2 regions of the Lacrimispora struthionigena genome follow, and region 2 is predicted to be linked to the other one. Evidence: a T-box and tRNA genes for the amino acid it is inferred to sense, from the RefSeq annotation. Region 2 holds a T-box; the other holds one or more tRNA genes.
What was found. A T-box is a leader RNA that pairs with one kind of tRNA and senses whether it is charged. The one in region 2 lies ahead of pheS (phenylalanine--tRNA ligase subunit alpha), so its partner is inferred to be a tRNA-Phe.
Positions count from the first base shown of each region.

Region 1: it encodes a tRNA-Phe, which carries the amino acid that the T-box ahead of pheS (phenylalanine--tRNA ligase subunit alpha) is inferred to sense. The anticodon was not compared.

Region 1 covers NZ_JBMBWP010000002.1:2,650,522-2,653,925, forward strand. Annotated here, with positions in the region: rRNA gene ACOAOT_RS21355 (23S ribosomal RNA) at 1-1,037, shown strand, start outside; tRNA gene ACOAOT_RS21360 (tRNA-Asp) at 1,126-1,199, shown strand; tRNA gene ACOAOT_RS21365 (tRNA-Val) at 1,223-1,295, shown strand; tRNA gene ACOAOT_RS21370 (tRNA-Thr) at 1,331-1,403, shown strand; tRNA gene ACOAOT_RS21375 (tRNA-Tyr) at 1,422-1,503, shown strand; tRNA gene ACOAOT_RS21380 (tRNA-Met) at 1,550-1,623, shown strand; tRNA gene ACOAOT_RS21385 (tRNA-Phe) at 1,668-1,740, shown strand; tRNA gene ACOAOT_RS21390 (tRNA-Lys) at 1,744-1,816, shown strand; gene ACOAOT_RS21395 (hypothetical protein) at 1,885-2,115, opposite strand; gene ACOAOT_RS21400 (aminotransferase class I/II-fold pyridoxal phosphate-dependent enzyme) at 2,240-3,404, shown strand, end outside.
Region 2 covers NZ_JBMBWP010000002.1:262,793-266,196, forward strand. Annotated here, with positions in the region: gene pheT (phenylalanine--tRNA ligase subunit beta) at 1-112, opposite strand, end outside; gene pheS (phenylalanine--tRNA ligase subunit alpha) at 135-1,154, opposite strand; T-box leader at 1,210-1,453, opposite strand; gene ACOAOT_RS10120 (GtrA family protein) at 1,528-2,589, opposite strand; gene ACOAOT_RS10125 (phosphodiester glycosidase family protein) at 2,752-3,404, shown strand, end outside.

The DNA of each region.
Region 1 (3,404 bases), 2.4 Mb from region 2:
GGGGTTAGCGGCAACGCGAAGCTCTGAATTTAAGCCCCAGTAAACGGCGGCCGTAACTATAACGGTCCTAAGGTAGCGAAATTCCTTGTCGGGTAAGTTCCGACCCGCACGAAAGGCGTAATGATTTGAGCGCTGTCTCGACAATGCACCCGGTGAAATTGAAATACCAGTGAAGATGCTGGTTACCTGCGCCAGGACGGAAAGACCCCATGGAGCTTTACTCCAGCTTGATACTGGGATTCGGTGCTGCATGTACAGGATAGGTGGGAGGCAACGAAGATAGGACGCCAGTCTTATCAGAGCCGATGTTGGGATACCACCCTTGCGGTATTGGATTTCTAACCTGCAGCCATAACCTGGCTGGGGGACAATGTCAGGCGGGGAGTTTGACTGGGGCGGTCGCCTCCGAAAGAGTATCGGAGGCGCTCAAAGGTTCCCTCAGAATGGTCGGAAACCATTCGAAGAGTGCAAAGGCATAAGGGAGCTTGACTGCGACACCGACGGGTGGAGCAGGTAGGAAACTAGGACTTAGTGATCCGGTGGTATAAAGTGGGATTGCCATCGCTCAACGGATAAAAGCTACCCTGGGGATAACAGGCTTATCACTCCCAAGAGTTCACATCGACGGAGTGGTTTGGCACCTCGATGTCGGCTCATCGCATCCTGGGGCTGTAGTAGGTCCCAAGGGTTGGGCTGTTCGCCCATTAAAGCGGTACGCGAGCTGGGTTCAGAACGTCGTGAGACAGTTCGGTCCCTATCCGGCGTGGGCGTAGGATATTTGAGAGGAGCTGTCCTTAGTACGAGAGGACCGGGATGGACTGACCTCTGGTGTATCTGTTGGTGATCAACACCATGGCAGAGTAGCCAAGTCGGGAAGGGATAAACGCTGAAGGCATCTAAGCGTGAAGCCCCCCTCAAGATGAGATATCCCATCGCAAGAGTAAGACCCCTTGAAGACGACGAGGTAGATAGGGCAGAGGTGGAAGCATGGCAACATGTGTAGCTGACTGTCACTAATAGGTCGAGGGCTTAACCAGGTTGGTTTAGGTAAGAGGAAAGAACGGATGAAAGATATATAACAATGTGTGGTTTTGAGGGTATATGTATTAACCTTCAAAAAGGTTTGGCCTGGTGGCTCAGTTGGTTAGAGCGCCGCCCTGTCACGGCGGAGGTCGTGGGTTCGAGTCCCATCCGGGTCGTTTTACAACTGAATTTTGCTTATGGGATCTTAGCTCAGCTGGGAGAGCATCTGCCTTACAAGCAGAGGGTCATAGGTTCGAGCCCTATAGGTCCCATTCTGTATGCACACGCCATACATGAGTAGATTTGTGCCGATGTGGCTCAATTGGCAGAGCAGCTGATTTGTAATCAGCAGGTTATCGGTTCGAGTCCGATCATCGGCTTGCATCAAAATTAAATATGGATGGGTTCCCGAGTGGCCAAAGGGGGCAGACTGTAAATCTGTTATCGACGATTTCGATGGTTCGAATCCATCTCCATCCATTTAGTGATTAAAATTCTAATCACTGCATATAATATAATTGAATAACGCGGGGTGGAGCAGTCTGGAAGCTCGTCGGGCTCATAACCCGAAGGTCGCAGGTTCAAATCCTGCCCCCGCAATTTTTGTTGGTATTTTTTATGAATTATGTGTTTTTTACACATGAGCCCAGATAGCTCAGTTGGTAGAGCAGAGGACTGAAAATCCTCGTGTCGCTGGTTCGATTCCGGCTTTGGGCATATGGGATACTAGCTCAGGTGGTAGAGCACTTGACTTTTAATCAAGTTGTCCGGGGTTCGAATCCCCGGTGTCTCAGGACAAGCCTTGGAACAGAAATGTTTCAGGGCTTTTTTTATGCAAAAAAATATTCGATGAAAGTATTACTATTCATCGAATTCTACGATCACATAATATCCCCTGTCGTTGTGTTTGATTTCTTTCACAATTCCATGATCTGATTTAATACGGTCACGGCCCATATAGCATCCGGACATGGCAACCGCAGGGTCGATAATATAGCTATAGCTGCTGGTTCCTTCTCTTTCGATAATTTGAACCTGGTCACCGGCCGTTACAAGTCCGGGGCGTTCCATTTTAAATTCTATCAGTCTCATAATCGGTGTTCTCCTTCTTATTTCCAGGTTATTATAACCCTGTGAGAAAAAATTGTAAAGATTAGATAAGAATGATATACTAAAAGGGCAATTTTGAGTGCTGTTAAGAGAGGCGGTTGGCAGGGTGAGTGATAATAGGAATCTATTAGAACGATTAAAGGAGTATGGAAGATCAGATTTTTATCCCTTTCATATGCCTGGGCATAAAAGACAATGGGAAGAATCATTTTGTGAGAAATTTACCAACCCATTTTCTGTTGATATTACGGAAATTGATGGATTTGATAATCTGCATCATCCTCAGGGAATATTAAAGGAGTCTATGGGATGGGCAGCGGACGTATATAAAAGTGACAGGACTTATTATCTGGTGAATGGAAGCAGCTGTGGGATATTAAGCGCCATCAGCGGTACGGTATCAAGAGGCGGAACTATTTTGATGAGTAGAAATTGTCACAAGTCGGCATTCCATGGAGTTTTCCTCAATAATTTAAAAGCAGAATATATTTATCCACAATTGATCGGGGAATTTGGCCTTCAAGGTGGAATACTTCCTGAAGATATGGAATGGATGTTGAAAAACCATCCGGATGTGGAAGCCGTACTTGTGGTATCTCCTACTTATGACGGTATTGTTTCGGATGTGGGTAAGCTAGCGGATATAGTTCATAAATTTGGTTTACCTTTGATTGTTGATGAGGCACATGGCGCTCATTTTTCATTTGGAAAGGGACAGGGATTTCCTGTTTCAGCCATTGAACTTGGGGCTGATGTGGTGATTCAGAGTCTTCATAAGACACTTCCCTCTCTTACACAGACGGCTGTTATGCATGTAAAAGAAGGGTATGTGGATATGGACAGGCTGGACCGGTATGTGCATATGTATCAGACCAGCAGTCCGTCTTATGTTCTGCTTGCTTCCATAGACAACTGTATCGGATATATGGTTGAAAATGGGTCAAAATGCATGAATGAGTTCTATGAGAGGATAATGGAGTTAAGGGATGGATTGAAAGATCTTAGCTGTCTGAAGATTCTTGATGAACAGGTGAAAGGACAGTCAGGAGTGTATGAGGTTGATTTATCAAAGCTTATTATATCTACAAGGGAGTCTAAATACTCGGGAGCTGAACTGGATCATTTATTAAGAGAAGATTATCATTTGGAAATGGAAATGTGCGGAACGGACTATGTAACGGCTATTTTAACCATGGCTGACACAAGAGAAGGATTTAAAAGGCTTTCCCAGGCATTGCTGGAGATTGATTCAACGGCAGGGAAGGGCTCTG
Region 2 (3,404 bases):
ATTCATAGCCCTCAACCTTCGTTCCGGTCAGTGTCATGGCATCTGTATAATCCTGAGGTGTCACTTCCAAATCCGGTACATATGCTTTAACCCATGATAATGGTGTATTCATCAATCTATCTCCCTTCCTGTTTCTAGAACTGCTTTAAGAATCTGATGTCATTTTCATATAATAATCTCATGTCATCAATCTCATATTTTAACAAGGCAATTCTCTCCAAGCCCACTCCGAATGCGAATCCAGAGTATTCATTGGAATCGATTCCGCTCATGGCAAGCACGTTGGGGTGTACCATTCCGCAGCCTAAAATCTCAATCCAGCCAGATCCTTTGCAGAAACGGCAGCCCTTTCCTCCACATTTAAAGCAGGTAACATCCATTTCTGCGCTTGGCTCAGTAAACGGGAAATGATGGGGGCGGAATTTCACCTTTGTCTCAGGTCCAAATAACTCTCTGGCAAATTCAGCCAGGGTTCCTTTTAAATCTGCAAATGTTATATTCTTATCGATTACCAGTCCCTCAATCTGATGGAACGAAGGTGAATGGGTTGCATCTACTTCATCAGAACGGAACACTCTGCCTGGTGCCAGCATACGGATGGGAAGCTTTCCCTGCTCCATGGTACGAACCTGAACAGGAGAAGTCTGACTTCTTAAAACAATGTTGTCACTGATATAAAAAGTATCCTGCTCATCTCTTGCCGGATGGTTCTTGGGAATATTCAGCTTTTCAAAGTTATAATGGTCATACTCTACTTCCGGGCCTTCAATTACTTCATAACCCATGCCCACGAAGATTCTCTCCACCTCTTCTAATGCGATGGTATTAGGGTGGGTATGGCCAACCCGGTTTCTCTTCGCCGGCAGTGTGACATCGATTACTTCTTTCTTCAGCTGCTCTTCTCTTGCTTTTTTCATCAGCGCAGTCATGGCCGCGTCCAGCTTACCTTCAATTGCTTCTCTGGCCTCATTCACCATCTGTCCAATCTTAGGTCTGTCTTCCGGAGTAACGTCCTTCATGCTCTTTAACACGCTGGTCAGTTCTCCCTTTTTCCCAAGATAAGCAACTTTAATGTCGTTGAGTTTTTCCAGCGCATCGGAAGCTTCAATTTGCTTTAACGCTTCTTGTTTGATTTTTTCTAATTGATCTTTCATCATGCTCTCCTTCTTTGATTCATTCCCTGATACATTAAAAAAAGCTCCATCCCTGTAAAGGGACGAAGCTGTGTTCGCGGTACCACCCTGATTCCTGCATCAAAAGCAGGCACTCGGCATACGTAACGTGTACGGACGTCATGACCTACCCGCCTGCCAATTAAATAAATTCACAAGTTTCAGCCATGCTGCTTCAGTGGGAAATTCGAACTCTTAATTGAACTTAAAAGGGCTTTCAGCCGGTGACCCCTTCTCTCTGATAGAAATTAAGATTCTACTTGCACTTTCATTGCATTTCATATTTTAATGTAATATTGTCACCATTATAATAAGATAAAATTAAAATGTCAAGACATTTTTAAACCTGTCCTTTCTATAAAGCGGAATGAACCGGTCTTTTCTTGAAAACGAAAAATTTCTGAACCAGAAAGTTAACAAAGAAGATCGTGACCTCCACCACAATTTTTGCTTCTAAGCCACCCATTCCCCAATCTCTTACCAGCCATAAAAGCATGGCAGTATTGACTGCCAGTATGGAAAGAGCCAAAGCGGCATAGCCCAAGGCAGACTGCAACAGGTTTCCTTTGTAATGAAATACATAATTGCGGTTTACAAAGAAGTTAAATGAAGCACTTACAATTCTTGACATGATGTTGCTGACAGCATCTGCAGTTATAACCCCGAGTCCGGAAGTAAGGGATAAAAGAATGCCAAACAGCAGGTAATCGATACAAAAACTGAGAAACGAGGACGAAACAAATTTTAGCATCGTCATATAAATCCGTGCAGAGTCTTTTAAGGGCCGGAAATGAGAAGATTTATTTCCTTCCAGATAAATCGTTTCAATGGGAACTTCCACAATCCTGATATTTTCTTTAATACAGGTCAGAAGCATATTTGTCTCATATTCATACCGCTCTCCTGATATCTCAAGTAGCATTGGAATTAATGTGCTGTCAAACCCTCTCAGCCCAGTTTGCGTGTCTTTCAGCCATTTTCCAGATAAAAGCCAGAACGTAAATCTTGTAAGCTGATTACCTAATCTGCTTCTTAAGGGTATATTACCCTGGAAATTGCGGCTGCCGATTATAAGAATATTTTTCTCTCCTGTTTTTGCCTCTAATAAACGAGCAATATCAGTCACAGTATGTTGACCATCTGCATCAGCAATGATTATTCTGCCTGAAACCTTCTGATCTCTGATAAATGTTAATGCAGTTTTAACTGCTTTTCCTTTTCCGTAATTCCTGTCATGCTGCAGTACAATTCCATAGCTTTCTGCCTCACGGAAAATTTCTTCTGCTTCTATCCTGCTCCCATCATTGACAATCAGCAGCACTGCTTCCAATTTGTAACTCAATTCCTTTAAGAGAGCAATTAGCCGATCATCCGGATTATACGCCGGAATAATAATATAATTATTCTTTACTGCCATAGAGTTCCTCTCTTTCTGTCACTTTTTCAACAGTATACAAGTAACTACTGAAATAATACTGAAAAAATTCACACAGAATAATCTTTCTTTTTTTCAGATGTATTTAAGATTCAGGCGTTATACTCAACGCTATCAGTTCCGTTCAAGAAAAGGATACCCAATATGATAAATAATAAATTTATAAAAGTAATATTATTTGATTTTATAATTGCTTTGCTCTGCTTTGGAGCATTTATCCTTTATTTCTATATCATGCCACGTAAAGGGGATCAGAATGCTACCATTTTAATCAATGAGGCCGCTACAGAGTCCCAGGCTTTTGCTCTTCCAGACAGCGTTGACAATACCAATACCAGTCCTTCTGGTAAAAAAAGAGGCAATAAAAATAATCCCGGCAATGGTAATACTAATACAAAGTCAATTGTATCAGAAAAAAACAGCCTGGATTTATCCAGTAAAACCAATACAACTTTGGAGTCATTCAAAAATGATAACATACAGCTGAACATTACAAAAAATGAGTTAGGAGAGGGAAATGATAAAATCACCTATTATACCGCCGATCTATACGTAACCTCCGTCAAGCAGCTTCAAACTGCTTTTGCCAATGGGACATTTGGTAAGAATTTAAGAGAGACAACCGTTCAAATGGCGGAAGATAATGATGCTTTATTGGCGATATCCGGTGATTCCTATGGAAATAATGAAACGGGAATTGTAGTAAGAAACGGAATTCTTTACCGTTCAGATACGAATGATGCAGAAATATGCGTTTTGTTTCTGGATGGTACTATGAAAATATATACTCCAGAAGA